2 regions of the Streptomyces sp. NPDC107765 genome follow, and region 1 is predicted to be linked to the other one. Evidence: predicted binding sites of a transcription regulator. Region 1 holds the regulator's gene; the other holds the start of a gene.

Region 1 (14,658 bases):
CCGGTCCCGGTCGAGGGTGACTCCGAGGCCGGGGGCGTCGCCGACCGCCACCCTGCCGTCGCGGATCGCGATCCGCTCGGTGAGGACGTCCTCGGTCTGCCAGGGGTAGTGGGTGTCGCAGGCGTGGTGGAGGTCCGGCACGGTCGCCGCCACCTGGGTCATCGCGGCCAGGCTGATGCCCAGGTGGGTGTTGGAGTGCATGGCCAGGCCGACGCCGAAGGTGCGGCAGACGGCGGCGAGTTCGCGGGTGGCGCGCAGTCCGCCCCAGTAGTGGTGGTCGCAGAGCACCACCTGCACGGCGCGGCGGCGGAACGCCTCGGCGATCTCGTCGAAGGTCGTCACGCACATGTTGGTGGCCAGCGGCAGGCGGGTGCCGGCCGCCACCTCCGCCATCCGCGCGGTCCCGCCGGCCGGGTCCTCCAGGTACTCCAGCACGTCCGCCAGCTCGTCCGCGACCTGCAGCGAAGTGGCCACGCTCCAGGCGCCGTTGGGGTCGAGCCGCAGCGGCCGCCCGGGGAACGCGGCGGCCAGCGCGCGGATCGCGGCGACCTCCCGCGCGGGCTCGAAGACGCCGCCCTTGAGCTTGAAGGACGTGAAGCCGTAGGTGTCGGCGAACCGGCGGGCCTGGGCCACCACCCCGGCCGGGTCGAGCGCCGCGCCCCAGTCGTCCCGTTCGCCGCGGCCGCCGGGGTGTTCGGCCCACCGGTGGAAGAGGTACGCGCCGTACTCGACACGGTCCCGGACCTTGCCGCCGAGCAGGGCGTGGACCGGCAGTCCGGTGGCCCTGCCCCAGGCGTCCAGGCAGGCGACCTCGAAGCCGGAGAGGACCGACAGCCGTAGCTTTTCGGCGGTCCGGACGCCGCGCAGCCCGCCGGCGTGCACCGTGTCGGCGTCGGTGGCGGCCGGTGACTCCCCGCACACCTCGGCGGCGAGCGCGGGCAGCCCGTTCAGATCCGTGACCCGTCGGCCGATCAGCGCCGTGGCCAGCGGCCGGGCCAGGTCCAGATAGCCGGTGTCCCCGTAGGTCTCGCCGAGCCCGGTGACCCCCTCCTCGGTGACCAGCTCGATGATCAGCCGCGGGGTGTACGGCTGGTGTACGCCCTGGGTGTTGAGCAGCGGCGGGTCGGCCACCAGGACCGGGGTGAGCCGGACCTCGGCGATGGTGAGGGGGTGCGGGTCGTCGGTCATCCGGGGCTCCTACGGGGTACGACCGGCCCGCGGCCGGATCGGTGGCACGGTCGGTGACAGGGCCGGTGGCGTGGTCAGCGGCAACACGCTATTCACACATATAAACAGTGTCCATGCATGCAGGTGGAGGCTACGGAGGCCCCTGCGGACCGTCAAGACCTCGCCTCTTGCGGGAACTTCGCGCCAAGGGTTGAATCTGCGCGCGTAGACCAAGGAATGAGGGGCCGTCAGCCGCTCAAGTCCTGGGACCCACCCCCCATTTCTCCCAGAGGAGCCGCGCATGCCCCGTCCCGACCGCTTCCGTTCCGGTCGCCTCCGCCCCGCCCTGTCGCGCCGCGCCCGCCTCGGTGCCACGACGGTCGCCGCCCTCGTCGCCGGCACCGCCGTCTTCGGCATCGGTCAGGCCACCGCCGAGCACTCCGTCCCGCGGACCGACAAGGAGATCCCCAACCTCACGCAGGTCCAGGGCAAGATCAAGGCGTACTACGGCGACACGGTCACGGCCGACGGCGAGCACTACGCCTCCCCGCACAGCAACTACGCCCGCCAGGTCCGCGGCATCGAGGCCAAGGCCCGCACCTACCTGGACAAGGCGCTCGCCCGCCAGGCCCGGGCCGGCAAGAAGACCAGGCCCGCGATCGTCCTCGACATGGACGACACCACCCTGCTCACGTACAACTACGAGCTCCGGGTCGGCTTCGCCTTCACCCCGCAGAGCCAGGACGCGTACCTGGAGCACACCGACATGGACCCGGTCTTCGGCATGAACCGGCTCGTCAACCAGGCCCGCGCCAAGGGCGCCGAGGTCTTCTTCATCACCGGCCGCAAGGAGGCCCAGCGCGACTGGAGCGTGCGCAACCTCAAGAACGTGGGCTACGGCGTCCCGCTGGACCGGACGCACGTCTACCTGAAGGACAAGGAGCACCCGCCGGCCTACCTGCCCTGCGGCAGCACCTGCACGACCGTCGAGTACAAGTCGGGCACCCGCAAGCACATCGAGTCCCTGGGCTACGACATCGTCGCCAACTTCGGCGACCAGTACAGCGACCTGGAGGGCGGCTACGCCCACCGGACGTTCAAGATGCCGAACCCGATGTACTACCTGCCGTAACGACGGCCGGGGCCTGCCGTGACGACGGGCCGGGGCGCCTGTCGTCACCGCAGGGGCCGGGGCCTCGTGCCCGTGCTCAGCGTCGCTTGGGCACGGGCACGCGCATGAGGTCCCTGGCGATCGTCAGCTCACCGTCGTACCCCGCCGCACGGGCCTGCCGCGCGAACTCCGCGGGGTCGTCGTACCGCTGCGAGAAGTGCGTCAGCACCAGATGCCGCACCCCGGCCCGCACCGCCACCCCGCCGGCCTGCCCCGCCGTCAAGTGCCCGTGATCGGCAGCGAGTTGAGCATCATCGTCCAGGAACGTGGACTCGATGACGAGCATGTCCGCGCCCTCCGCGAGCGCCTCGACGCCCTCGCACATCCGGGTGTCCATCACGAACGCGAACCGCTGGCCGGGCCGGTGCTCGCTCACCTCGTCGAGGGTGACGCCGTTCAGCTCCCCCTCCCGCGCCAGGCGCCCGACGTCCGGCCCGGTGATGCCGTGCGCCGCCAGCCGCTCCGGCAGCATCCGGCGCGCGTCCGGCTCCACGAGCCGGTAGCCGTACGACTCGACCGGGTGCGACAGCCGCCGCGCCTGAAGGGTGTACGAGGCGCAGCGGTCCAGCTCCCCGTCGGCCGCGACCGGCCGCTCGACCAGCCGGACGGTCTCGCGGTAGGCGGTCGCGTAGCGCAGCCGCTCGAAGAAGTGCTGACCGCTGGCCGGGAAGTGGGCGGTGACCGGGTGGGGCACCCGGTCGAGGTTGATCCGCTGGATCACCCCGGCGAGTCCGAGCGAGTGGTCGCCGTGGAAGTGGGTGATGCAGATCCGGTTGAGGTCGTGGGCCGCGACCCCGGCGCGCAGCATCTGGCGCTGCGTCCCCTCGCCGGGGTCGAAGAGCAGCCCCTGGCCGTCCCACCGCAGCAGATAGCCGTTGTGGTTGCGGTGCCGGGTGGGGACCTGGCTGGCGGTGCCGAGGACGACCAGTTCACGTACGGACATGGCTGGTTATCCGGGGGGCCACTGGAGGCCGCGGCCGCCGAGGACGTGCAGATGGGCGTGGAAGACGGTCTGGCCCGCGCCGGAGCCGGTGTTGAAGACCACCCGGTAGCCGGTGTCCTCGACCCCGTCCCCGGCGGCGACCTCCCGGGCCTCGCGCAGTATGTCGGCGATGACCTGCGGTTCGGCGGCGGCGAGGGCCGCGGCGTCCGGGTGGTGCACCTTGGGGATGATCAGGACGTGCGTCGGGGCCTGGGGGTTGATGTCGCGGAACGCGACGGTGGTCGCGGTCTCGCGGACGATGGTCGCCGGCACCTCCCCGGCCACGATCTTGCAGAACAGGCAATCGGCCTGCGGTTCTCCCGCCACCGTTGGTCCTCCCGGCTCGTCCCTCGTACGCACGGTGCGCACGGCCTCGGATGCTACCGGGCGAGCCGTGTGGGGCGTCGCAGCGACGGGGGGACCGGGATCACTAAGCTGGCCTTGATCGCTTTCGCCCACAACCGGGAGTTATGCACCATGGCAACCACGCGCACCGCCAAGACCCACTGGGAAGGCAACCTCCTGGAGGGCAAGGGCACCGTCGCCCTGGAGTCCTCCAAGGTCGGTACGTACGACGTGAACTGGCCCGCCCGTGCGGAGCAGCCGAACGGCGTGACCAGCCCCGAGGAGCTGATCGCGGCGGCCCACTCGTCCTGCTACTCCATGGCCTTCTCGCACGGCCTGGCGGGCAAGGGCCACACCGTCGAGGCCCTGGACACCCAGGCCGACGTCACCTTCCAGCCCGGTGAGGGCATCACCGCGATCGCGCTGACCGTCAAGGCCCGGGTCCCCGGCCTCTCCGAGGAGGACTTCCAGGCCGCGGCCGAGGACGCCAAGAAGAACTGCCCGGTGAGCCAGGCGCTGGCCGGCGTCAAGAACATCACGCTGACGGCCGAGCTGCTGAGCTGACGGGCGGCCGGTCTTCCTTTTCGTGAACTGCGGTGCGCCGAACGGTCGTTGAGGCCGGTCGGCGCACCGTTGCATGAGGGGCGGGCGCGATGCGGCGGGCTCAGATGCCCCGCTCGAGCATGTCGATGACGTGCTGACCCGCGTCGTGGGCCTGGGAGGGCAACAGGCCGCGCAGGGGCCCGTCGATGAGGAGTGCGGCGAGGCCGTGGACGGCCGACCAGGCGAGGAACTCCGCCCCGGGGCGCCGGTCCTCGGGCAGCAGACCGTTCTCCACGAGGTCGTCGAGGGCCGCGCCCAGAAGCTCGAAGGGGGTTTTGCCGCTGCCGCCCGCGGCGGTGTCGTCGGCGGCGTACGTCATGTCGCCGGGGACGTGGAACGCGGTGCGGAACAGGCCCGGTTCCTCCTGGGCGAAGCGCAGATAGCCGGTGCCCACCGCCCGGAAGCGGGCCCGTGCGGCGGCCGCGGCGTCCGGGGCCGGCGGCAGCGCGGACTGCTCGGCCTCCATGGTGCGGGCGAGCCGGGCCATGGCGGCCTGCGAGACGGCGTGCAGCAGGGCGCCGCGGTCGGCGAAGTGCCGGTAGGCGGCGTTGGGCACGACGCCCGCCTGACGGGTCGTGGCGCGCAGCACCACCGCCTCGGGACCGCCCTCCCGGGCCAGTTCGAGTCCGGCCTCGACGAGGGCGTTACGGAGATCGCCGTGGCGGTAGGTGGTCCGCTTCGTCCTGCCGCTCTCCGCCGCCATTACCCCTCCAACGTGGACGTCCATGGGGACGCCCCTCCGGTGTGGACATCAGAGGGGGCATCCAATGTGGACAGCATCCACTTAGCTCGTCTAGGCTTCCGCATGATCGAACGGGGGCCGCGGATCGCCGCGTTCCCCATTTGTGGACATCGTACACATGGGCAGTTCCGGGCCCGCAATCAAGGGGGAGCCTCGCATGCGCAAGGTCATCGCATCGCTCTACATCACGCTCGACGGGGTCGTGGAGAACCCGGCCTGGACGGCCCCGTTCTTCGACGAGGAAGCCGCCGCGTTCGCCCGCGGCCAGCTCTTCGCCGCCGACGCCCTCCTGCTGGGCCGGGTGACCTACCAGGGATTCGCCGCCGCCTGGCCGTCGATGACCGACGAGGACGGTTTCGCCGAGCGGATGAACGCCCTGCCCAAGTACGTCGCCACCACGACGCTCGACACACCGGAGTGGAACGCCACCTTCCTCACCGGCGACCTCGCCACCGCCGTCGCCGGACTGAAGCAGCAGGACGGCCAGGACCTGCTCGTCTACGGCAGCGGCGGGCTCGTCAACACCCTCCTGGCGCACGACCTGATCGACGAACTCCGCCTGTGGACGCACCCGGTCGTCGAAGGCACCGGCAAGCGCCTGTTCACCGAGAGCTCCCCGAAGAAGACACTCCGGCCGCTCGGTACCACCACCTTCCGCAGCGGCGCGCAGGTCCTCACGTACGCTCCCGCCACCGCCCCCGCTGCGGCCCGCTGACGGCCGGTCACGACCAGGAGAACCCCATGGGCAAGATCACCCACTTCGTGCACCAGTCACTGGACGGCTACATCGAAGGCCCCGACGGCGCCTTCGACTGGCCCCTCATGGGCCCCGACCTCTCCGCCCACTCACTCCAACTGACCACCGAGGCCGACCAGTTCCTGTACGGCCGCAAGGTCTGGGACATGATGTCCGGCTTCTGGCCCCGGGCGGAGGAGTACTCCACCGACGCGCACGACCTGGCCTTCGCCCCCGTATGGCGCAGCGCACCGAAGATCGTCGTCTCCTCGACGCTGGAGAAGGCCGACTGGAACACCCGCGTGATCGGCACGAACGTCATCGAGGAACTCACCGCCCTCAAGCGGAGCGGGGCCCGCCTGCTGCTGTTCGGCGGCTCGGACCTCGCCGGCTTCCTCACCCGGCACGGGCTGATCGACGAGTACCAGATCTTCGTCCACCCGGTCGTGCTGGGCGGCGGCCGGCCCGTCTTCAGCACGCCGCAGGAGCGGATGAGCCTGAGCCTTGTCGAATCCAGGACCTTCGACTCCCAGGTGGTCCTGCTGCGCCACCGGCCGGCGAACCTGCCGTCCTGACACACCCCGAGCGAACCCTACGCACCCCGGCAGAAGAACGGAGACCGTCACATGACCGACGCCGTCAAGGGCCCCGCCAGCTACTTCCCCTCCATCGAGAAGAAGTACGGCCGCCCGATAGCCGAATGGAAGGAGCTCATCCGCGCCGCGCCGCCGGCCAAGCACGGGGAACTCGTCACCTGGCTCAAGACCGAGCACGGCCTCGGCCACGGCCACGCCAACGCCCTGGTGGCCCACACCCTCGCCGAGGACAGCGGCAAGTGAGCCGCTGAGGGCGGGCGGGGCTCAGCTCCAGCGTCCCGTACGGCCCAGCAGGAGAGCGGTGGCCGCGGTGCCGGCCGTGGAGGTGCGCAGGACGGTCCGGCCCAGGCGGTACGGCTTGGCGCCGGCCTCCGCGAAGAGGGCCAGCTCCTCCGGGGAGACACCGCCCTCGGGCCCCACGACCAGCACGATCCGGCCGGTGGCCGGGAGTTCCGCGGTGGCGAGCGGGGTGCTGCCCTCCTCATGGAGCACGGCCGCGAAGTCGGCGTCGGCGAGCAGGGCGGCCACCTGCTTGGTGGACAGCGGGTCCGCGACCTCCGGGAAGATCAGCCGGCGGGACTGCTTGCCCGCCTCACGGGCCGTGGCCCGCCACTTGCCCAGCGCCTTGGCGGCCCGTTCGCCCTTCCACTGGGTGACGCAACGCGCCGCCGGCCAGGGCACGACGGCATCCACCCCGGTCTCGGTCATGGTCTCGACGGCCAGCTCGCCCCGGTCGCCCTTGGGGAGCGCCTGGACGACCGTGATGGTCGGGTCCGGCGCCTCCTCGGTGCGCAGTTCGGCGACCGCGACGGTCAGCCGGTCCTTGCCCTCGGCGGCGGCCACCGTGCCGTGGGCGCCGGTGCCCTGACCGTCCGTCAGTACGACCTCCTCGCCGACCCGCAGCCGGCGCACCGACACCGCGTGCCGGCCCTCCGGCCCGTCGACGGTGACCGTGCCGCCCGCCCGTACGTGCGCGAGCGACTCGACGAGGAACACGGGCGCGGTCATGCGGTGCCCCCGGCAGCCGGTGAGTCGCCGGATTCCGCGCTTCCGGCCCAGGTGTCCGCAGTCCCGGTCCCGGTGCGGCTCAACCCGGCGCGCGCCGCGTCGAGTTCGGCCGTGAGGACCTCGACCAGCCGGGCGGCCGGCATCTCCCGGGCCAGCCGGTGCCCCTGCCCCGCCCACAGGTTCAGGCCCTGGGCGTCGCCGGCCTTGGCGGCCGCCTTGCGCACCGTGGAGGTGAGGTAGTGCACGGCGGGGTAGGCGGCCGGTGCGTACGGGCCGTGCTCCCGCAGGAAACGGTTCACCAGGCCGCGGGCCGGCCGCCCGGAGAACGCCCGGGTCAGCTCGGTGTGGGTGAAGAGGGGGTTGGTCAGCGCCTGCTTGTGCAGCGGGTTGGCGCCCGACTCCGGGGTGGCGAGGAAGGCGGTGCCGAGCTGCGCCATGGTCGCCCCGGCGGCCAGCACCGCCGCGATCTGCGCCCCGCGCATCAGCCCGCCCGCGGCGATCACCGGGATCTGCACGGCCTCCCGGACCTGCCCGAGCAGCGCCAGCAGGCCCAGCCCCGCGCCGGTCCCGTCGGCGTGCGGGTCGTCGCGGTGGGTGCCCTGGTGGCCGCCCGCCTCCACGCCCTGCACACAGACGGCGTCCGCACCCGACCACTGCGCGGCCTGTGCCTCGGCCGCCGTGGTGGCCGTGACGATGGTGTACGTGCCCACCCTGGCGAAGGCGTCGAGGACCGCGCGCGAGGGGCAGCCGAAGGTGAACGACACCACCGGCACCGGGTCCTCGCGCAGGATCGCGAGCTTGGCCTCGTAGCCGTCGTCGGTGGGCCCTTCGGTGTCGCCGAGCTCGGTCTCGTACCAGGTGGCCTCGCCGGCGAGCTGTTCGCGGTACGCCTCGACGGCGGAGTGGTCGGCGAGCGACGGCTGCGGCATGAAGAGGTTGACGCCGAACGGCCGGTCGGTCAGCGACCGCAGCTGTTTGATCTCTTGGTACATGCCGTCGGCGGTTTTGTAGCCGGCGGCGAGGAAGCCGAGACCGCCGGCGCCGCAGACGGCGGCGGCCAGTTCGGGTCCCGAGCCGCCGCCCGCCATGGGGGCCTGCACGATCGGACAGCGGCAGAGATCGGTCAGTGCGCTGGGCATGACCACATCGTGTCACGGGACGCCCCGGCACCCCGCATCAGGGGCTCGGCGGGGGGACGGGGCCGGGGCCGGGGCCCGTAGGGGGTGATCGAACAGATCCCCTAGGGGATGCGAGGCCCCCCTGCGGGGCCACAACGTCGAGGTGCCGGGCGGGTATTCCGTATCCCGCCCGGCACCTCACGCTCTGACGCGTTCCTGCTCGCGTACGGCCTGCCGCCCGCTCACGCGTGGCCGGCCGCCGACCGCCTACCGCCCGTTGAACGCGTCCTTCAGGCGCGAGAACAGCCCCTGCTGACCCGGCTGGAACTGGCCCGTCGGGCGTTCCTCGCCGCGCAGCTTGGCGAGCCGCCGCAGCAGCTCCTCCTGCTCCGGGTCGAGCTTGGTCGGCGTCTGGACCTCGACGTGGACGATCAGGTCGCCCCGGCCGTTGCCGCGCAGATGGGTCACACCGCGCTGGTGCAGCGGGATCGACTGGCCGGACTGCGTACCGGGCCGGACATCGATCTCCTCCACCCCGTCCAGCGTCTCCAGCGGGCATTTCGTGCCCAGCGACGCCGCTGTCATCGGGATGGTGACCGTGCAGTGCAGATCGTCGCCGCGCCGCTGGAAGACCGGGTGCGGCAGCTCGTGGATCTCGACGTAGAGATCGCCGGCCGGGCCGCCGCCGGGGCCGACCTCGCCCTCGCCGGCGAGCTGGATCCGGGTGCCGTTGTCGACACCGGCCGGGATCTTGACGGTCAGCGTGCGGCGGGAGCGGATCCGGCCGTCGCCCGCGCACTCCGGGCACGGCGTCGGCACGACCGTGCCGAAGCCCTGGCACTGCGGGCACGGGCGGGACGTCATGACCTGGCCCAGGAAGGACCGGGTGACCTGCGAGACCTCACCGCGGCCGCGGCACATGTCACAGGTCTGCGCCGAGGTGCCGGGGGCGGCGCCCTCGCCGCTGCAGGTCGTGCAGACCACGGCGGTGTCGACCTGGATGTCCTTGGTCGTGCCGAAGGCCGCCTCGTTCAGCTCGATGTCGAGCCGGATCATGGCGTCCTGGCCGCGACGGGTGCGCGAGCGCGGACCGCGCTGCGACGCCGTGCCGAAGAACGCGTCCATGATGTCGGAGAAGTTGCCGAAGCCGGCCCCGAAGCCGCCCGCGCCACCGCCGCCGGCCTGCGAGAGCGGGTCGCCGCCCAGGTCGTAGACCTGCTTTTTCTGCGGATCCGACAGGACCTCGTAAGCGGCGTTGATCTCCTTGAACCGCTCCTGGGTCTTCGGGTCCGGGTTCACGTCCGGGTGCAGCTCGCGCGCCAGCCGACGGAAGGCCTTCTTGATCTGGTCCTGCGAGGCGTCACGGCTGATGCCGAGGACCGAGTAGTAATCCGTGGCCACTTACGACTCCGCGAGGATTTGTCCGACGTAACGTGCCACTGCGCGTACCGCTCCCATCGTTCCGGGGTAGTCCATGCGGGTCGGTCCGACCACGCCGAGTTTGGCGACTGCCTCGTCGCCCGAACCGTAGCCGACCGTGACGACCGATGTGGACGTCAGGCCTTCATGGGCATTCTCATGCCCGATACGTACGGTCATGCCCGAGTCCTTGGCTTCGCCGAGGAGCTTGAGCAGCACCACGTGCTCCTCCAGCGCCTCCAGCACGGGACGGATGGTCAGGGGGAAGTCGTGCCCGAAGCGCGTGAGATTGGCGGTGCCGCCGATCATCAGCCGCTCTTCGGTCTCTTCCACCAGAGTTTCCAGCAACACCGACAGCACTGTCGAGACCGTGCCGCGGTCGTCCTGCTCGAAGGACTCCGGGAGATCCTGCACCAACTGGGGCACATCCGCGAAACGGCGTCCCACGACCCGGCTGTTCAGCCGCGCCCGCAGGTCCGCCAGCGAGGTCTCGGAGAACGGCGTCTGGCAGTCGATGAGCCGCTGCTCGACCCGTCCGGTGTCGGTGATCAGGACGAGCATCAGCCGGGCCGGGGCCAGCGCCAGCAGCTCGACGTGCCGGACCGTGGACCGCGTCAGGGACGGGTACTGCACGACCGCGACCTGCCGGGTCAGCTGCGCCAGCAGCCGGACCGTGCGCCCCACCACGTCGTCGAGGTCGACCGCGCCGTCGAGGAAGTTCTGGATCGCCCGCCGCTCGGGGCTGGACAGCGGCTTCACGCCGGCCAGCTTGTCGACGAAGAGGCGGTAGCCCTTGTCCGTCGGGATCCGCCCGGCGCTGGTGTGCGGCTGGGCGATGAAGCCCTCTTCCTCCAGGGCCGCCATGTCGTTGCGGACCGTCGCCGGGGACACCCCGAGCTGATGGCGCTCCGTGAGTGCCTTGGAGCCGACCGGCTCCTCCGTCCCGACGTAGTCCTGGACGATGGCGCGCAGCACTTCGAGCCTGCGTTCACTGAGCATCCCGCGCACCTCCAGCCGGCAGTCGCCGTCTCGTTGCTCTCCTGGCACTCACCCGGGCCGAGTGCCAGACCCTGAGCCAGTGTACGGCCGGGTAGCACGACCACGGCAAGGGTGGCCGCGCGGAGCACGCACCCGATGACCTTCTTCGGGCGATCTGCCGGGCAACGCTATCGCGATGGAGCTAGCGTCTCGGTATGCGCACAGCTTGGGAAGAGGCCGGGTGGGAACGGCTCGGTGACGGTGTCGCCAGGCGCCGTATGCCGGGCTGGGACGAGACCGTGGGGGTGATCGCCGGGTCGGCCGGGGTCATGATCGTCGACACCGGCGCGACCCTGCGCGACGGCGCGGACCTGCGCCGGTCGATCCGCGGTGTGCTGGGCCGGGAAGTGACGCATGTCGCGCTCACCCATCCGCACTTCGATCATGTGCTGGGCACCGCCGCCTTCGCCGGGGTCGCGGTGTTCGGCGCGGCCGGTCTCGCCGAGTTGTTCCGCCGTGACAAGGACGCGCTGCGGCACGACGCCGTCCGGCACGGCGTCGACCGGGACGCGGCCGCGGAGGCCGCCGACCTGCTGGTCGTGCCGCACCACCCCGTCCACGGCCAGCTGACCGTCGAGCTCGGCGACCGGCAGGTGCTGCTCGCCAACGTCGGGCCCGGCCACACCGCCCACGACCTGGCCGTCCTGGTGCCGGGCCGGCACGGCGAGGCGGAGATCGTCTTCTGCGGCGACCTGGTCGAGGAGTCCGGCGAACCGAGCGCCGGCCCCGACGCGCTGCCCCGGCAGTGGCCCGCCGCGCTGGACCGGCTGCTGGCCCTCGGCGGCGACGACGCGCGGTACGTACCCGGCCACGGCGCCGTGGTGGACGCCGCCTTCGTCCGCGCCCAGCGGGACGCCCTGGCCGCCCGCTACGGCGTTCCGCCGTCGTCCTGACCGGACCCCCGCTCGTTTCCGGGTGGGACCGGAGGGAACCGGATAGAAAAGGGCCCATGCAGAGCAAGCGCTACAGCCCCGACCTCACCCCGCCCTGGAAGAAGCAGCGGCCCGCGCCGGAGGTCCCGGCCGAGCCCGATCTCGTCGTCGAGGAGGTCGCGACGGGCTTCTGCGGTGCGGTGATCCGCTGTGAGAAGACCGCCGAGGGCCCGGCGGTCACGCTGGAGGACCGCTTCGGCAAACACCGGGTCTTCCCGATGGTCCCGCGCGGCTTCCTCCTGGAGGGCAAGGTCGTCACGCTCGTCCGGCCGCAGAACCGGCCGGCCCCGAGCGGCCCGGCCCGTACGGCATCGGGTTCACTCGCCGTCCCCGGCGCCCGCGCCCGGGTCGCGCGCGCCGGGCGCATTTACGTGGAGGGGCGGCACGACGCCGAACTCGTCGAGCGGGTCTGGGGCGACGATCTGCGCATCGAGGGCGTCGTCGTGGAGTACCTGGAGGGCATCGACGACCTCCCGGCGATCGTAGGCGGCTTCGCACCCGGGCCGGACGCCCGGCTGGGGGTACTGGTGGACCACCTCGTACCGGGCTCGAAGGAGTCGCGCATCGCGGCGGAGGTGACGGGCGAGCATGTGCTCGTGGTCGGCCATCCGTACATCGACGTGTGGGAGGCGGTGAAGCCGTCCTCGGTGGGGATTCCGGCCTGGCCGTCCGTGCCGCGCGGGCAGGACTGGAAGACGGGCGTGTGCCGGGCGCTGGGCTGGCCGGAGAACACCGGCGCGGCGTGGCAGCGGATCCTGTCGTGCGTGCGGTCCTACAAGGACCTGGAGCCGCAACTCCTGGGGCGGGTGGAGGAGTTGATCGACTTTGTTACGGTCGGCGGTGCCGTTTGATGGCGGGGAGGGTGCCGAATTCGGTGGTGTCGAGTGTGATGCCGAGGATGTCGAGGCGGAGGGGCGTGCCGAAGGGAACGGTGCGCCGCACCTCGTACTCGGCGTCCTCGCCCGCGCCGTATGGCTCCGTGAGCAGTACGCAGCGGGCGTCGTACGGGTCCACGATCAGGTACGCGGGGATGCTCCCGGCCGCGTAGACGGAACGCTTCAGCCCGTAGTCGCGGTCGGCGCTGCGCACGGAGACCACCTCCAGCAGCAGCGCCACGTCCGATGCCGGTACGAGCCATCCGGAGCGGTCATCCCCTCCGCGCTCGAAGACCACGAGGTCGGGCCGGGGCTTGCTCAGTTCTCCGTCGATCGAAATGTGCTGCGTGGCGAATGCATGCCAGCCGCCACGCGGAATCTGGTCCGCCACGTCAGAAACGATGAGGTTGTGGACGATGTCCTCCCCACCCGAGAGCACGATCTCGCGGCGCAGCAGCTCCGCCTTGAACCCCTCCGGAGGCTCGAACTCCGCGAAGTACTCCTCGATGCCTTGATCGCGCACTGCGACAACCGCCCAACTTCCGCTGCCTGCCGAGGGGTTGTCGACAGCCTAGGAGCGGGCGCGATCCGGCAAACGGATCCCGAGAGGTGGTCACCCCGTCGAGTGATGATCAGTCCACCAGATCCCGCACCACCGCGTCGGCCAGCAGCCGCCCCCGGAGTGTCAGAACGGCCCGGCCGGCCGCGTACGGCCCGGTCTCCAGCAGCCCGTCCGCCAGCGCCCGCTCGGCCGCCCGGGCGCCCGCCGGGGCGAGCAGGTCCAGGGGGCAGCCGTCCGCGAGGCGGAGTTCCAGCAGGATGCGTTCCACCCGGCGGTCCTCGTCGGCGAGGATCTCGCGGCCCGCGCCCGGGGAGCGGCCCTCGCCCAGGGCCTGGGCGTACGCGCCGGGGTGCTTCACGTTCCACCAGCGGACGCCGCCGACGTGGCTGTGCGCCCCGGGGCCGGCGCCCCACCAGTCGGCGCCGGTCCAGTACAGCTCGTTGTGGCGGCAGCGGGCGGCTTCGGTGGTGGCCCAGTTGGAGACCTCGTACCAGGAGAAGCCGGCCGCGGTGAGCCGCTCCTCGGCGATGAGGTAGCGGTCGGCGTGCACGTCGTCGTCGGTCATCGGGACCTCGCCGCGGCGGATCCGGCGGGCCAGCTGGGTGCCCTCCTCGACGATCAGGGCGTAGGCGGAGATGTGGTCGGGGCCGGCGCCGAGCGCGGCGTCGAGCGAGGCCCGCCAGTCGTCGTCGGACTCGCCGGGGGTGCCGTAGATCAGGTCGAGGTTGACGTGCTCGAAACCGGCGGCGCGGGCCTCGCCGACGCAGGCCTGGGGGCGGCCGGGGGTGTGCGTACGGTCGAGGATCTTCAGGACGTGCTGCCGGGCGCTCTGCATGCCGAAGGAGACCCGGTTGTAGCCGGCCGCGCGCAGCTCGGAGAGGTAGCGCGGGTCGACGGAGTCGGGGTTGGCCTCGGTGGTGATCTCGGCGCCGGGTGCCAGGCCGAATTCCTCCCGGACGGCGGCGAGCATCCGGCCCAGGTCGGCGGCCGGGAGCAGGGTCGGCGTGCCGCCGCCGACGAAGACCGTCTCGACCGGGCGGGGGTCGTCGCCCAGCACCTTGCGGGCCAGCCGGATCTCCTCCACGACGGTGTCGGCGTAGTTGTCACGGGAGGCCAGTGCCCCGCCGGAGCCGCGCAGCTCGCTCGCGGTGTAGGTGTTGAAGTCGCAGTAGCCGCAGCGGGTGGCGCAGTACGGCACGTGCAGATAGAAGCCGAGGGGCCGGCCGGCCGCCGCCGCCAGCGCAGGACCGGGCAGCGCCCCGTCGTCGGGCATCGGCTCACCATCAGGCAGTGCGGAAGGCATGGGAACCATTGTCCGTCATCGCACCGACAACGCGGTGCGCGCGGGCGGCGGGAAGCCCGGC
Region 2 (14,658 bases), on a different contig from region 1:
GATCGAACCGGGCCAGATCCGCGCCGGGGACCGCGTCCGACGGGAGCACCGCCCGGACCACGAGGTGACCGTCCGGACGGCGTTCCGGGCCCTGACCGGCCGGCGGGAGCTGCTGCCCCAACTGCTGGACGCGGGCGAGGCACTCCCGGAGGAGACCCGCCGGCAGGTGGCGAAGTACCTGGAGCGCGCAGGAGACCGGTGAGCCGGTGGGACCCACGGGTCGGGCCGGTGATCCGGTGGGACGCGCGGGTCGGTGGGACCCCGCGGGCCGGTGGGGGCCCCGCGGGCGGGCCGAAGCGTCGGGAGCTACCGGCGGGTGGGGGGTTGGGGCTCCAATGGGGGGAGCTGGGGCTCCGGTGGTGGGGGGTTGGGGCTCCGGTGGCGCGCTCCGGGCGGATAGCGTGCCGGTATGACGACTGCATTGATCACGGGAGCGACGGCGGGCATCGGCGCGGCGTTCGCCCGGCGGCTGGCGAGCGACGGCCACAGCGTGGTGCTGGTGGCCCGCGACGAGAAGCGACTGCGCGAGCAGGCCACCGAGTTGCACGACCGGCACGGCATCGAGGCGGAGGTGCTCAGCGCCGACCTGTCGACGGACGACGGCATCGCGGCGGTCGAGGCGCGGCTCTCGGACGCCAAACACCCGGTCGATCTGCTGGTGAACAACGCCGGGTTCGGCAACAAGGGCGAGTACCTCGAAGTCCCGATGGCCGACGAGCTGACGATGCTGAAGGTGCACTGCGAGGCGGTGCTGCGGCTCACCACCGCCGGCGTACGCGGGATGCGGGACCGGCGGCGCGGCGCGGTCGTCAACGTGGCGTCGGTGGCGGCGTTCGTGCCGCGCGGCACCTACGGCGCGAGCAAGGCGTGGGTGGTGCAGTTCACGCAGGGCGCGGCGCGCGACCTGGCGGGCAGCGGGGTGCGCCTGATGGCGCTGTGCCCCGGCTTCGTACGGACCGAGTTCCACCAGCGGGCCGGGATGGGCACGGACAACATCCCCGGCTGGATGTGGCTGGACGCCGACAAGCTGGTCGACGCGGCGATGAAGGACCTCATGCGCGGCAAGTCCCTCTCGATCCCCGACCCCCGCTACAAGGCCCTCATGGGCGCGGTGAAGCTGGCGCCGCGGGGGGTGCTGGGGGGCCTCACGTCGCGAACGGGGCGCAAGTACGGGCCACGCTGACTCTTTTTTCCGCCCACGTACCTGGCTTTCCCGCCGCGGGGGTTGCTCGCCGTTGCGCTTTGCGGCGCCGCGTACGTACTTGGCCGTCCCGCCGCGGGTCTTGGTCGCCGTTGCGCCTGCGGCGGGCTGGGTGGGTGTCGGGTGCGGTGACGGGCCTCCGGGGCCGGTTGTGTGGACTGCTGACGCTTTACGTCCACACAACCGGCCCCTCCGGCCCGTCCCCTCCCGTTGTGGGAAGGGAATGCGGTGCGTGGGGGCGGGCGTTGAGGCATGCAAGGGGGCTTGGGAACCCCTACGGGATGGTCGAACAGAACCCGTAAGGGTCGCGAGGGCCCCCTGCTGGGCCTCAACCCAACGGGACGGGGAAGGTATTCCCCACACCCGCTTCACCCCACCCCACCCCGCGACGCGAGCTACACCCAAGACGACGACGCCGACCCCCACCGGCCTTCCACCCCCACCAACGGGAGGGGACAGACCGGAGGACGAAGTCTGTAGGGCTGTCACCGCACCCGACACACAAACGCCCGCCGCCAGGCGCAACGGCGAACAACACCCGCGGCGGGACAGCCAGCTACGTACGCGGCGCCGCAAAGCGCGCAACGGAGAGCAAGCCGCGCCGGGACGGCCAGGTACGTGCGCGGCGCCGCAAAGCGCAACGGCGAGAAGCCCCGCGGCGGGACAGCCAGCTACGTGGGAGGCACAGCAAAGCGCAGCGGAACGGCGAAGGAGCAGCGTTCATCACCATGCACCCCTCCACTGACAATCCGGGCGGGCCTGCGGGAACGCCGTTCGTGCGGCCCGTGTTGTTGCTGTCGATGGGTCCCGGCATCGCCGACCGGCTGTTCGACGCCCGCCACCGCACCCGCCTCGCGGCGCTCGCCCGCACCGACCCCCGCCTCGTCGCGCACGAACTGGCCGACCCGCCTCCCGCGGTCGCCGCCGCCCTCGCCGACGCCGAGGTCCTGCTCACCTGCTGGGGCGCGCCGCCGCTCACCGCCCGCGTGCTGGACGCGGCGCCCCGCCTGCGTGCCGTCATCCACGCCGCCGGCTCGGTCAAACACCACATCACCGACGCCTGCTGGGAACGCGGCCTCGCGGTCACCTCGGCCGCCGCCGCCAACGCACTGCCCGTCGCCGAGTACACGCTCGCGGCGATCCTGCTCGCCAACAAGCGGGTGCTGCACTCCGCGCACCGTTACCGCGCCCTGCGCGGCCCGCACGACTGGCAGCGGGAGCTCGCCGGCGCCGGCAACTACCACCGCACCGTCGGTGTCATCGGCGCCTCCCGCATCGGACGCCGCGTCATCGAACTGCTGCGCCCCTTCGACCTGCGCGTGCTGCTGCACGACCCGTACGTCGACGCCGCCGAGGCCGCCCGTCTGGGCGCCCGGCCGGTGCCGCTGGACACGCTGTGCGCGGACAGCGACGTGGTCACCGTGCACGCCCCGCAGCTGCCCGCGACCCGCCATATGCTCGGCGTACGGGAACTGGCCCTGATGCCCGACGGGGCGACGCTGATCAACACCGCCCGCGGCTCACTCGTCGACGAGACGGCCCTGCTGCCCGAGCTGCTCACCGGGCGCCTCAACGCGGTCCTGGACGTCACCGACCCCGAACTCCCGCCCCCCGGCTCGCCGTTGTACGACCTGCCGAACGTGCTGCTCACCCCGCACGTCGCCGGCTCCCTCGGCACCGAGCTCCACCGCCTGGCCGACCACGCCCTGGACGCCCTCGAACGCTATGCCCACGGCCTCCCGTTCACCGACCCGGTCCACCCCGAGCACCTGCACCACTCGGCCTGACCGCCCGCCCGATGGAACCACCTGAAACCACCTGGACCACCTGGGCCACCTGAGCCACCTGGAACGAGCTGGAACGAGCTGGAACCACCGCCCATCCCGAGCCATAAGGCCCCGAACACCAAGCCCACCGAGCCCACCAAGCCCCCCGAAACCACGGAACCCGGCCCCGCCGAAGCGGGACCGGGTTCCGTAGGTCAGCGAGGGGCGGCGGGGTGCCGCCCCCGGCCCGTACGGTGCGTCAGTGCGCGTGGCCGTGGCCGTGACCGGCCTCGGCGGACTCGTCCTCGGCGGGCTTCTCGACGACCAGGGTCTCGGTCGTCAGGAGCAGCGAGGCGATGGAGGCGGCGTTCTCCAGGGCGGAGCGGGTGACCTTCACCGGGTCGATGACGCCGGCCTTGACCAGGTCGCCGTACTCGCCGGTGGCGGCGTTGAAGCCGTTGCCCTTGTCCTGCTCGGCGACCTTCGCGGTGATGACGTAGCCCTCGAGGCCGGCGTTCTCCGCGATCCAGCGCAGCGGCTCGACGACGGCGCGGCGGACGACGGCGACACCGGTGGCCTCGTCGCCCTCCTTGCCGAGGGAGCCGTCCAGCACCTTGGCGGCGTGGACCAGCGCGGAGCCACCACCGGAGACGATGCCCTCCTCGACCGCGGCGCGGGTCGCGGAGATGGCGTCCTCCAGACGGTGCTTCTTCTCCTTGAGCTCGACCTCGGTGGCCGCACCCACACGGATGACGCACACGCCGCCGGCGAGCTTGGCGAGGCGCTCCTGGAGCTTCTCGCGGTCCCAGTCGGAGTCGGTGGTCTCGATCTCGGCCTTGATCTGGGCGACGCGGCCGGCGACGTCCTCGGCCTTGCCACCGCCGTCGACGATGGTGGTGTCGTCCTTGGTGACGGTCACGCGGCGGGCGGAGCCCAGCACGTCCAGACCGGCCTGGTCGAGCTTGAGGCCGACCTCTTCGGCGATGACGGTGGCACCGGTGAGGGTGGCCATGTCGCCGAGCATCGCCTTGCGGCGGTCGCCGAAGCCGGGGGCCTTGACGGCCACCGCGTTGAAGGTGCCGCGGATCTTGTTGACGACCAGGGTCGACAGGGCCTCGCCCTCGACGTCCTCGGCGATGATCAGCAGCGGCTTGGAGCCACCCGCCTGGATGACCTTCTCCAGCAGCGGCAGCAGGTCCTGGATCGAGGCGATCTTGCCCTGGTGGATCAGGATGTACGGGTCCTCGAGGACGGCCTCCATACGCTCCTGGTCGGTGACCATGTACGGCGAGAGGTAGCCCTTGTCGAAGGCCATGCCCTCGGTGAAGTCGAGCTCCAGGCCGAAGGTGTTGGACTCCTCGACGGTGATCACACCGTCCTTGCCGACCTTGTCCATCGCCTCGGCGATGAGCTCGCCGACCTGCTTGTCCTGCGCGGACAGGCCGGCCACGGCGGCGATGTCGGTCTTGTCGTCGATCGGCCGGGCGGTCGCGAGGAGCTCCTCGGACACGGCCTTGACGGCGGCGTCGATGCCCTTCTTCAGGGCGGCCGGGGAAGCGCCCGCGGCGACGTTGCGGAGGCCCTCGCGGACCAGCGCCTGGGCCAGCACGGTGGCGGTGGTGGTGCCGTCACCCGCGATGTCGTTGGTCTTGGTCGCCACCTCCTTGACGAGCTGGGCGCCCAGGTTCTCGTACGGGTCGTCGACCTCGACCTCACGGGCGATGGTGACACCGTCGTTGGTGATGGTCGGGGCGCCGAACTTCTTGTCGATGACGACGTTGCGGCCCTTGGGGCCGATCGTCACCTTGACCGTGTCGGCAAGCTTGTTGACGCCGCGCTCAAGGGCGCGACGAGCGTCCTCGTCGAACTTCAGGATCTTCGCCATGGGTTGCTTCAAGTCCTCTCATTGCGATCCTCGGCACGCAGTGGGGACCGCTGTCTCAAACGGAACTGCGCCCCTGCCCCGGGTTGTTTAGACGCGGGAACCAGGGGCGCAGATCACGGCAAATCTGGGTGACTTACTTCTCGACGATCGCGAGAACGTCGCGAGCCGAGAGAACGAGGTACTCCTCGTTGTTGTACTTCACCTCGGTGCCGCCGTACTTGCTGTAAAGCACGACGTCGCCAACGGTGACGTCGAGCTCGACGCGCTTGCCGTCCTCGAAGCGGCCCGGGCCCACGGCCAGGACGACGCCCTCCTGGGGCTTCTCCTTGGCGGTGTCCGGAATGACCAGGCCCGAAGCCGTGGTCTGCTCGGCGTCGAGCGGCTGGACCACAATGCGGTCCTCGAGCGGCTTGATGGCAACCTTGGAGCTGGCGGTCGTCACGATCCGACCTCCCCCTTCGGAGATCTCACGGGGTTAACTGTCTGAGGTGGCGACCAGGTGGATCCGTCGTCGCGGGTGCCGGACCTGCCCGTCGCTGTGTGTCTGGCACTCCCCCTCGGAGAGTGCCAACGCCGAGACTATGACGCGGTTAGCACTCGGTCAAGCGGAGTGCCAGCGCGGCGGGGGTGCATCGTGTGACGCGGGTTGACCGCAGCCCCGCACCAGGGGGACGGGCGGCGGGGATCCCTGCCAAATCGGACACACCTTCGCCTTCCCTCGCAACCACGCCACCGGCTACTTCGTCTACCTCCCCGACTGCCGAGCCGGTGAACCGTGCGCGCGACGCGTACGACGTCTCCCCGCTTGCGACGTGGATGCGCACCACGCATACGACGCAGTGGGGCGTGTGCGACGTGTGCGACACATGCGACCGGTTCCGGGCCGGCGGCCCTGACCATCGATGGCGGAGGAACCCGTGCGTGGACTGACCAGCGCTTCCCGGGCGGCCGGGGAGCCGGAGAGCGATGCCGAACGCACCATGACGTTCGCCGCGCTCGCCCAGGCACCGAACCGCCGGAGGACCGAGGCCCGGCTGCTCGCCCTCGTCGTCGCGATCGCCGTCTTCGGCTACGCGTACACCGGCCTGTCCATGACCGGCCGGCTGCCCGGCGGACTGCCCGGCTTCGCGGTCAGCATGCTCTTCGTGGCGCTGGTCCCGCACCTGGTCCTGCGCCGCTTCGCCCCGCGCGCCGACCCGCTGATCCTGCCGCTCGCGACGCTGCTGACCGGGATCGGCCTGGTCCTGCTGCACCGCCTGGACGTCACGTACGCCCAGACCCGCCATCCGAAGATCGCCGAGGCGGCCAGCGGGCAGCTGGTGTGGACGGTGATCGGGGTGGCGGTCTGCATCGTCATCCTGCTGGTGCTGCGTGACCACCGCATTCTGCAGCGCTACATCTATCTGACGATGGTGGTGGCGCTGGTGCTCCTGATGGCGCCGGCCTTCTTCGGGGCGGACATGTACGGCGCGAAGCGGTGGATCCTGCTCGGGCCGCTGTCACTCCAGCCCGGCGAGTTCGTCAAGATCATGATCTCGGTGTTCTTCGCCGGCTACCTCACCGTCAACCGCGACGCCCTGGCGCTGGCCGGCCGCCGCGTCATGGGCATGCAGCTGCCCCCGGGGCGGCAGCTCGGCCCGATCTTCACGATCTGGGTGATCAGCCTGCTGGTGCTGATCTTCGAACGCGACCTGGGCACCTCGCTGATCTTCTTCGGCGTCTTCGTGATCATGCTCTACATGGCCACCGGCCGCACCAGCTGGGTGGTGTGCGGTCTGCTGATGGCCATCGTCGGTGCGGCCGTCGTCGGCTCACTGGAACCGCATGTGCACGGCCGGGTCACCGCCTGGCTGGACCCCATGCGCGCGTTCACCAAACAGGGCAGGGCAGAGTACATGTCCGACCAGCTCGCCCAGGCACTGTTCAGCTTCGGCAGCGGCGGCATCAGCGGCACCGGGCTGGGCCAGGGCCACCCCGAGCTGATCGGCTTCGCCGGCAACAGCGACTTCATCCTCACCACAGTCGGCGAGGAACTGGGCCTCGCCGGGGTGATGGCCGTCCTGATGCTCTACGTCCTGCTCGCCCAGCGTGGCCTGCGGGTGGGGCTGACCGCCCGCGACCCCTTCAGCAAACTCCTCGCGGTCGGCCTCGCCGGCGCGCTGCTGCTCCAGGTCTTCGTCGTCTCCGGCGGCGTCACCGGCCTCATCCCCCTCACGGGCAAGGCACTCCCCTTCCTCGCCAAGGGCGGCTCGTCGCTGGTCGCGAACTGGGTGATGGTGGCGGTACTGCTACGCATCAGCGACCACGCCCAGAAGCGGCGCGAGCCGGTGCGGTGACTTTTCTCCTCCCACGTACTTGGCCGTCCCGCCGCGGGGCTGCTCGCCGTTGCGCTTTGCGGCGCCGCGTACGTACCTGGCCGTCCCGGCGCGGGTGTTGTTCGCCGTTGCGCCTGGCGGCGGGCGTTTGTGTGTCGGGTGCGGTGACAGCCCTACAGACTTCGTCCTCCGGTCTGTCCCCTCCCGTTGGTGGGGGGTGGGAGGCCGGTGGGGGTGGGCGTCGTCGTTCTGGCTGTACCTCGCATCGTGGGGTTGGGTGGGTGGCGTGGGTGGGGTGGTGTCGGGAATACCTCCCCCGTCCCGTTGGGTTGAGGCCCAGCAGGGGGCCCTCGCGACCCTTACGGGTTCTGTTCGACCATCCCGTAGGGGTTCCCAAGCCCCCTTGCATGCCTCAACGCCCGCCCCCACGCACCGCATTCCTTCTCCCGCAACGGGAGGGGACGGGCCGGAGGGGCCGGTTGTGTGGACGTAAAGCGTCAGCAGTCCACACAACCGGCCCCGCAGGCCCGTCACCGCACCCGACACCCACCCAGCCCGCCGCAGGCGCAACGGCGAGAAACAACCGCGGCGCCGCAGAAAGCTACGTGCGGGGGCGCCGCAAAGCGCAACGGCGACCGACAACCGCGGCGGGAAAGCCAGGTACGTGGGAGGCGCCGCAAAGCGCAGCGGAACGGCGGGACAGACGGGTACGTGGGGGAAGGAGACAATGGTTCCGTGACGGACGACCAGGCCCTCGACGACTTCGCTGCTCTCCTCGCCCCGAAGGGGCAAGCCCTGCTGTGGGAGTTGCGGGACCACGACCCCGCCGACGAGCTGGCGGCAGCCACCCGGCTGCGGCGGGACCATGCCGCACCGCTCGTTTCCGCCGCGCTCACCCAGGCGCGGCTCCGGCAGCGGGCGGCCGTGAAGTTCGGGGCCGACGCGCAGCGGATGTACTTCACGCCGAACGGGGTCGAGCAGTCCACCCGCGCCTCGGTCGCCGCGCACCGCGCGGCACGGCTGGCCGGGCTCGGCGTACGGACGCTGGCCGATCTGTGCTGCGGGATCGGCGGGGACGCGCTGGCCCTGGCGCGGGCCGGGATCCGGGTGCTGGCCGTCGACCGGGACCCGCTGGCTTGCGCGGCGGCACGGGCGAACGCCGAGGCACTGGGGCTCGCGGAACTGATCGAGGTGCGCTGCGCGGACGTGACGGAGGTGGACACCACCGGGTACGACGCGGTGTTCGTCGACCCGGCGCGCCGCACCAAGGCACGCGGGGGCCGGATCTTCGATCCGGAGGCGTACTCGCCGCCGCTGTCCTGGGCCGTCGAGGCGGCCCGTACCGCCCCGTTCGCGGCGCTGAAGATCGCTCCGGGGGTGCCGCACGAGGCGCTGCCCGAGGACGCCGAGACGGAGTGGATCTCCTACGGGGGCGAGGTGAAGGAGGCGGTGGTGTGGTTCGCCCGGCCCGGCGGGGGCGACAAGCCGGTAGCCGGCGGGGGTGACGAGCCGGTGCCCGGCGGGGGCCAGGAGCCGGTGCACGGCAGGGCAGGCGCGCCGGTGGTCGACGGGGACGACGAGCCGGTGGCCGGCGGGGGCGACGGGCCGGTGCGCGGCCGAGGCGATGCGCCGGTGGCCGGTGGGCGTCGGGCCACGCTGCTGCCCGGTGGGGACTCGCTGCTCGGGGCCGGTCTGCCGGATCCGGAGCCCGGTCCGGTGGGCCGTTATCTGTACGAGCCGGACGGTGCCGTGATCCGCGCCCACCTCGTCGCGGAGGTCGCCGCCGGGCTCGGCGGGCGGCTGATCGACCCGACGATCGCCTACGTCACCGCCGACACGCTGCGCCCGACCCCCTTCGCCACCGCCTACGCGATCACCGATGTGCTGCCGTTCAACGTCAAGCGGCTCAAGGCGCTGCTGCGGGAGCGCGGGGTCGGTGTCGCGGTGATCAAGAAGCGGGGTTCCGCGGTGGAGCCGGAGGAACTGCGCAAGAAGCTGAAGCTGGGTGGCGGCGGCACTTCCTGCACGATCTTCCTCACCCGGGTGGCGGGGGCGCCGACGATGCTGCTGGGGCAGCCGGCCAACGCGGTCTGACCGGTGGTCAGGCCAGGTCGGTGAGGTCCTCGGCGTAGATCTGGGAGAGCGGCTGCGGGCCGACGTACTGCTGGCAGGTGCACTGGCCGGCCTCGTACTGGACCGGCTTGTGGTCGGCGTCCCAGGCGACCGGGATCTCCACCCGCTCATGACACTTGCCCTTTTTGTCATGCTTCGCGAGGTGGTGGGTGCAGCCGCACACCGGCTCCGGCGGCTTATGGGCGGCCTCCAGCGCCTGCCGTTCCTGACGGGCGGTCGCCAGCCGCTCCATCTTGCGCTCGTGGCGGGTGCGCAGCGCCGTACGGGCGGTGTCCGCGACCTTCGCGAAGCCGCCCGCCATGAAGAAGATGAACACCCACCAGAACCAGTCCACAGCCTGCCGCCTCCCCACGCGCCCGGTGCTGCACCAGGGTAAGACCTCGCGGCGGTCGCGGAGTCCGGGGAGGCGGCGGTTGTCACCGATCCTCAGAAGTCGCCGGTCCGGAGGCCGACATTCCGGACCGGCGCCCCGTCCAGGCGAGGGAGGACGAGCAGGCTCACGAGTAGAGGTTCTGCTTGCTCAGCTCGTGGACGTGGTCATGGCTGTGGCCGTGGCCGTGACCATGGCCCTGGCCGTGGCCGTGGCCGTGGTGGCCGTCGTCCTCGGTGGTCTCCGCCGGGACGTGCGGTTCGGTGACCGGGAGCGAGGAGTCCGCGGACAGGTCCCAGGCGGAGGCCGCGCGGCCGCGCGCCACCATCTCGGCGCCGAGGGCCGCGACCATCGCGCCGTTGTCCGTGCACAGCTTGGGCCGCGGCACCCGCAGCGTGATCCCGGCGTCCTCGCAGCGGCGCTGGGCCATCGCCCGCAGCCGGGAGTTGGCCGCGACCCCGCCGCCGATCATCAGGTGCTCGACGCCGTTGTCCTTGCAGGCGCGTACCGCCTTGCGGGTCAGCACATCCACCACGGCCTCCTGGAAGGACGCCGAGACGTCCGCCACCGGCACCTCCTCGCCGGCCGCCCGCTTGGCCTCGATCCAGCGGGCCACCGCCGTCTTCAGACCGGAGAAGGAGAAGTCGTAGGCGGGGTCGCGGGGGCCGGTCAGCCCGCGCGGGAAGCGGATCGCGTCCGGGTTGCCCTCGCGGGCGTAGCGGTCGATGACCGGGCCGCCCGGGAAGCCGAGGTTCAGCACCCGGGCGATCTTGTCGAACGCCTCGCCGGCCGCGTCGTCGATGGTCGAGCCCAGCGGGCGCACGTCGGAGGTGATGTCCGGGGCCAGCAGCAGCGAGGAGTGGCCGCCGCTCACCAGCAGCGCCATCGTCGGCTCCGGCAGCGGGCCGTGTTCGAGCTGGTCGACGCAGATGTGCGAGGCGAGGTGGTTGACGCCGTAGAGCGGCTTGCCGAGCGCGTAGGCGTACGCCTTGGCGGCCGAGACGCCGACCAGCAGGGCGCCGGCCAGGCCCGGGCCCGCGGTGACCGCGATGCCGTCCAGGTCGCTCGCCGCGACACCGGCGTCCTTCAGGGCGCGCTGGATGGTGGGGACCATCGCCTCCAGGTGGGCGCGGGAGGCCACCTCCGGCACCACGCCGCCGAAACGGGCGTGTTCGTCGACGCTGGAGGCGACCGCGTCGGCGAGGAGGGTGTGGCCGCGGACGATACCGACACCGGTCTCGTCGCAGGAGGTCTCGATGCCGAGGACGAGCGGTCCGCCGCGTGAGTCAGCCATGGTTGTCAGGTTCCTTGTACGGAGGGTGCTTCGGAGGAGGTCTGGGTGGTGCGGCGCATCACCAGGGCGTCGACGTTGCCGGGCTGGTAGTAGCCGCGCCGGAAGCCGATCGGCTCGAAGCCGAAGCGTTCGTAGAGGCGCTGGGCGCGGAGGTTGTCGACCCGCACCTCCAGCAGCACCTCGTGGCATTCGAAGTCCGTTGCGGCGCCGAGGAGTTCGGTCAGCAGCCGGGCGCCGAGGCCGGTGCCCCACTGGTCGCGGGCGGCGGCGATGGTCTGGACGTCGCCGGTGCCGTCGACGGCGGCAAGCCCGGCGTAGCCGACCAGCCGGCCCGCGAGTTCGGCGACCAGGTAGCGGCGGGTGGCCCGCGGGCCGCGGGCGTGTGCCAGCTCGGACCAGAACATGCCGCGCGACCAGGCGTCCTCGGGGAACAGCCGGCGCTCCAGCTCCAGCACCGGGGCTATGTCCCACCAGCGCATCTCGCGCAGCTCGGCGGCCGGACTCACTTCGGCGTGACCACCTTGTAGTTGGCGGGCACCTGGGCGTCCGGGCGGCGCAGGTACAGCGGCTGCGGCGGCAGCAGCTCCTCGCCCGCGGCCAGCTTGGCGGCGGCCAGTTCGGCGAGCGCGCCGGCGGACTGGTGCTCGGGGGCGTCGCGCCGTACGCCGGTGAAGACGGAGTCGTAGAGCAGCGCGCCCGCGCCGACGGCCGGGACGCCGGCCACCTGGTCGGCGATGTCGGCGGGGCGGTCCACGGCGGGCTCGGTGATCCGCGTACGGGAGTCCTGGAAGCGGGCCCAGTAGACCTCTTTGCGGCGGGCGTCGGTGGCGACCACGAACGGTTCGGTCAGGCCGGAGGCGTGGGCCAGGCCGTCGAGCGTGCACAGGCCGTGGACGGGGACGTCGAGCGCCGCGCCGAACGTGGCGGCGGTCACCAGACCGACCCGCAGTCCGGTGTACGGCCCCGGGCCCACTCCGGCGACGATGGCGCTGACCTCGTCGAGCTTGCGGCCGGCCTCGGCCAGCACCCGGTCGACGGCGGGCAGCAGCAGTTCGCCGTGCCGGCGCGCGTCCACCTGGCGGGACTCGGCGAGGACCCGCTCGCCGTCGTGGAGCGCGACGGTGACGGCGGGGGTGGCGGTGTCAAGAGCTAGCAGCAGCACGTCTTTAAGACTACGGCGCGGCGGGTGGTGCCCGTCGCGGTGCTACCGTCGGCCCGTGGTCCAGGCCCGTACGGAAAGGTGGCACAGCGGTGCCCGCTAAGAGCAGCACGATCGTCACCGCGCTGACCACGGCCGCCGTGGTCGTGGTCGGGGTGCTCGGCTACCAGGCCGCGGCCTCCGCCCCGGACTCGCTCGCCCCGGCCCGTAAGGGTCACCACGGCACCGCCAAGGGCCACGAGGACGGCTCCGGCAAGAAGCACCGCGCGCCCGCTCCGGCGCCGGTCCCGGCGGCGTCCGGCACCGGCAAGCGGGTGGTGTACTCGCTCGCCGCCAAGCGGGTCTGGCTGGTCGGCGCGAACGGCAAGGCACTGCGGACGTACCAGGTCGCGCCCAGCACGGTGAGCCCGCCGCCCGGCGCGTACGCGGTGACCTCGCGGTCGGTGAGCATCACCGGCTCGGACGGGGTCGCGATCGAGCACGTGGTGCTGTTCGGCGGCGTCGGCGGCGTCCCGGTCGGCTTCAGCGCGGCCGTCGACGGCTCCCGGCCCGACCCCGCCTCCAAGAAGAAGACCGGCGGCATCCGGGAGTCCCGGGCCGACGGCAAGGCGATGTGGGATTTCGCACTCCAGGGCACCAAGGTCGTGGTGGTGGCCTAGGGGCGTCCCCTGGGTGGACCTCGGCGGTTTCTTGGCCCGTACGGGCTACGCCGCGGTGCGGCCCGGAGTGGACGCCGGGGTGTCCTCGCCGTCCGCAGGCGACTCCTCCGCGGCGGACGGCCGGTCCGCCGGGCGGTCCTTGCGGGCTTCCGGGCGTTCCTTCCGGGACTCCTCGGGGGCGTCGGGGGGCGTGGAAACGGCGTTGGCCGCGGCGCACGCCGCCAGCAGTTCGTTCATCGTCGGCGTCTCGCGCGCATCGTGCTGGTGGGCCGGCATGGACGCCTCCCGGGGCTCCTGGGGCAAGCGACAGAAGCTAGGCCGCCTCCGGGCTCGGCGAGCTCGTTACTTAGGCTGACCTAACTGGGGTCACATCCCATGTGACCACGCCCGGTACCGGGTACGCAACATCTTGCCGACGGCTTGTCGGAAACTACGGGACGCGCGGCCGGATATCCGCCCGCCCAAGGGGCCCGCCGGCCCGATCGGGCCGGCCGGATCATCAGCCGGGTCAGATCTCCAGGTCGGCCAGGCCGGCGTCCGCCCAGCGCGCGCCGAAACCGCTGACCGTCACCTCACGGACGTCGTCCACGTCGTCCTCCGGGTGCCCGTGGGCACCACCCGGGGCATCGGCACCCACGGCCCGCCCGATGACGACGTGCAGCCGGTCCTCGGAGAGCTCCTCGACCTTGCCCTCGCCCCACTCGACGACCACCACCGACTCCGGCAGCGAGACGTCGAGGTCCAGGTCCTCCATCTCGTCCAGCCCGCCGCCGAGCCGGTAGGCGTCGACGTGCACCAGCGCGGGGCCGCCGGTCAGGGACGGGTGCACCCGGGCGATGACGAACGTGGGCGAGGTCACGGCGCCGCGCACGCCCAGGCCCTCGCCCAGCCCGCGGGTCAGTGTGGTCTTGCCGGCGCCCAGCTCACCGGTGAGCAGCACGAGGTCGCCGGGGCGCAGCAGCGGGGCCAGTCTGCGGCCCAACTCCTGCATCTGGTCGGGGGACTTGACGGTGACATGCGCAACGGGGGCGGTGGTGCTCATGCCGCAAATGGTACGGCCCAGACAACACCGCCGGTGGATCCTCGGTCCACGCCCGGGCGTGGACCGAGGGTCACGCCCGGGCGTGCCCCGAGCTGCGGGCCGCTGCCGCCGCGCGTTCCACGAGGGCCACCAGATGCTCGTTGACCAGCTCGGGCCGCTCCAGCATCACCAGGTGGCCGGCGCCGGGCACGCACACCAGCTCCGCGTCCGGCAGCACCTCCGCGATCGTCCGGCTGTGGTCGGCGGGGGTGATCAGATCGCTCTCCCCGGCGAGCACCAGCGCGGGCACCGCGTCGTACGCCACCAGCGCCTCGGTCTTGTCGTGCACCGCGAACGCCGGGAAGAACTCGGCGACCACGTCGATCGGGGTGCCCTCGATCAGCCGCTCACCGAACCGCGCGATACCCGGGTCGACGTCCTCCGGCGTGCCGAACGAATACCGCTTGACCAGCCCGGCGAACAGATCGGCGGTGGCCCGCCGGCCGCGTTCGACCAGATCGGGCTGCCAGCCCAGCGCCTTGAGCACGCCCGGCGCGAGCGCGTGGAACGCCTTCATGCCCATCGACGGCAGCCCGTAGGTGACCTCGCTGAGCCGGCCCGCGGACGTGCCGATCAGGGCCACGCCGATCACCCGCTCCGCGACGTACTCGGGGAACTGGTCGGCCAGCGCCATCACCGTCATCCCGCCCATCGAGTGCCCGACCAGCACGATCGGCCCCTCGGGCACCGCGGCGTCCAGCACCGCCTTCAGATCCCGGCCGAGCAGGTCGATGGTGACGTTCTCGGTGCCGTCGAGCTGGCCGTGACCGCGGGCCGAGCGGCCGTGGCTGCGCT

Evidence for each region. The regulator HrcA, encoded in region 1, represses chaperone genes, less so after heat shock. The targets are predictions, from matches to a motif close to TTNGCACTCNGNNNNNCNGAGTGCNAA.
Region 2: the regulator HrcA is predicted to act here: its motif matches at 5,443-5,469, upstream of groES (co-chaperone GroES).

Annotation. Positions count from the first base shown of each region.
Region 1 covers NZ_JBVKBL010000008.1:349,359-364,016, forward strand. Annotated here, with positions in the region: gene ACZ7MX_RS21885 (enolase C-terminal domain-like protein) at 1-1,188, opposite strand, end outside; gene ACZ7MX_RS21890 (HAD family acid phosphatase) at 1,469-2,299, shown strand; gene ACZ7MX_RS21895 (ribonuclease Z) at 2,376-3,281, opposite strand; gene ACZ7MX_RS21900 (histidine triad nucleotide-binding protein) at 3,288-3,647, opposite strand; gene ACZ7MX_RS21905 (OsmC family protein) at 3,798-4,229, shown strand; gene ACZ7MX_RS21910 (TetR/AcrR family transcriptional regulator) at 4,330-4,995, opposite strand; gene ACZ7MX_RS21915 (dihydrofolate reductase family protein) at 5,168-5,725, shown strand; gene ACZ7MX_RS21920 (dihydrofolate reductase family protein) at 5,752-6,321, shown strand; gene ACZ7MX_RS21925 (DUF4287 domain-containing protein) at 6,373-6,585, shown strand; gene ACZ7MX_RS21930 (16S rRNA (uracil(1498)-N(3))-methyltransferase) at 6,607-7,350, opposite strand; gene ACZ7MX_RS21935 (nitronate monooxygenase) at 7,347-8,489, opposite strand; gene dnaJ (molecular chaperone DnaJ) at 8,736-9,869, opposite strand; gene hrcA (heat-inducible transcriptional repressor HrcA) at 9,870-10,886, opposite strand; gene ACZ7MX_RS21950 (MBL fold metallo-hydrolase) at 11,081-11,818, shown strand; gene ACZ7MX_RS21955 (DUF3097 domain-containing protein) at 11,875-12,708, shown strand; gene ACZ7MX_RS21960 (Uma2 family endonuclease) at 12,686-13,255, opposite strand; gene hemW (radical SAM family heme chaperone HemW) at 13,365-14,597, opposite strand.
Region 2 covers NZ_JBVKBL010000005.1:216,505-231,162, reverse strand. Annotated here, with positions in the region: gene ACZ7MX_RS15055 (MOSC domain-containing protein) at 1-202, shown strand, start outside; gene ACZ7MX_RS15050 (SDR family NAD(P)-dependent oxidoreductase) at 410-1,183, shown strand; gene ACZ7MX_RS15045 (hydroxyacid dehydrogenase) at 1,930-2,988, shown strand; gene groL (chaperonin GroEL) at 3,227-4,852, opposite strand; gene groES (co-chaperone GroES) at 4,986-5,294, opposite strand; gene ACZ7MX_RS15030 (FtsW/RodA/SpoVE family cell cycle protein) at 5,833-7,188, shown strand; gene ACZ7MX_RS15025 (THUMP-like domain-containing protein) at 7,903-9,261, shown strand; gene ACZ7MX_RS15020 (hypothetical protein) at 9,269-9,634, opposite strand; gene tsaD (tRNA (adenosine(37)-N6)-threonylcarbamoyltransferase complex transferase subunit TsaD) at 9,798-10,964, opposite strand; gene rimI (ribosomal protein S18-alanine N-acetyltransferase) at 10,970-11,443, opposite strand; gene tsaB (tRNA (adenosine(37)-N6)-threonylcarbamoyltransferase complex dimerization subunit type 1 TsaB) at 11,467-12,126, opposite strand; gene ACZ7MX_RS15000 (hypothetical protein) at 12,216-12,782, shown strand; gene ACZ7MX_RS14995 (hypothetical protein) at 12,828-13,058, opposite strand; gene tsaE (tRNA (adenosine(37)-N6)-threonylcarbamoyltransferase complex ATPase subunit type 1 TsaE) at 13,291-13,824, opposite strand; gene ACZ7MX_RS14985 (alpha/beta fold hydrolase) at 13,895-14,658, opposite strand, start outside.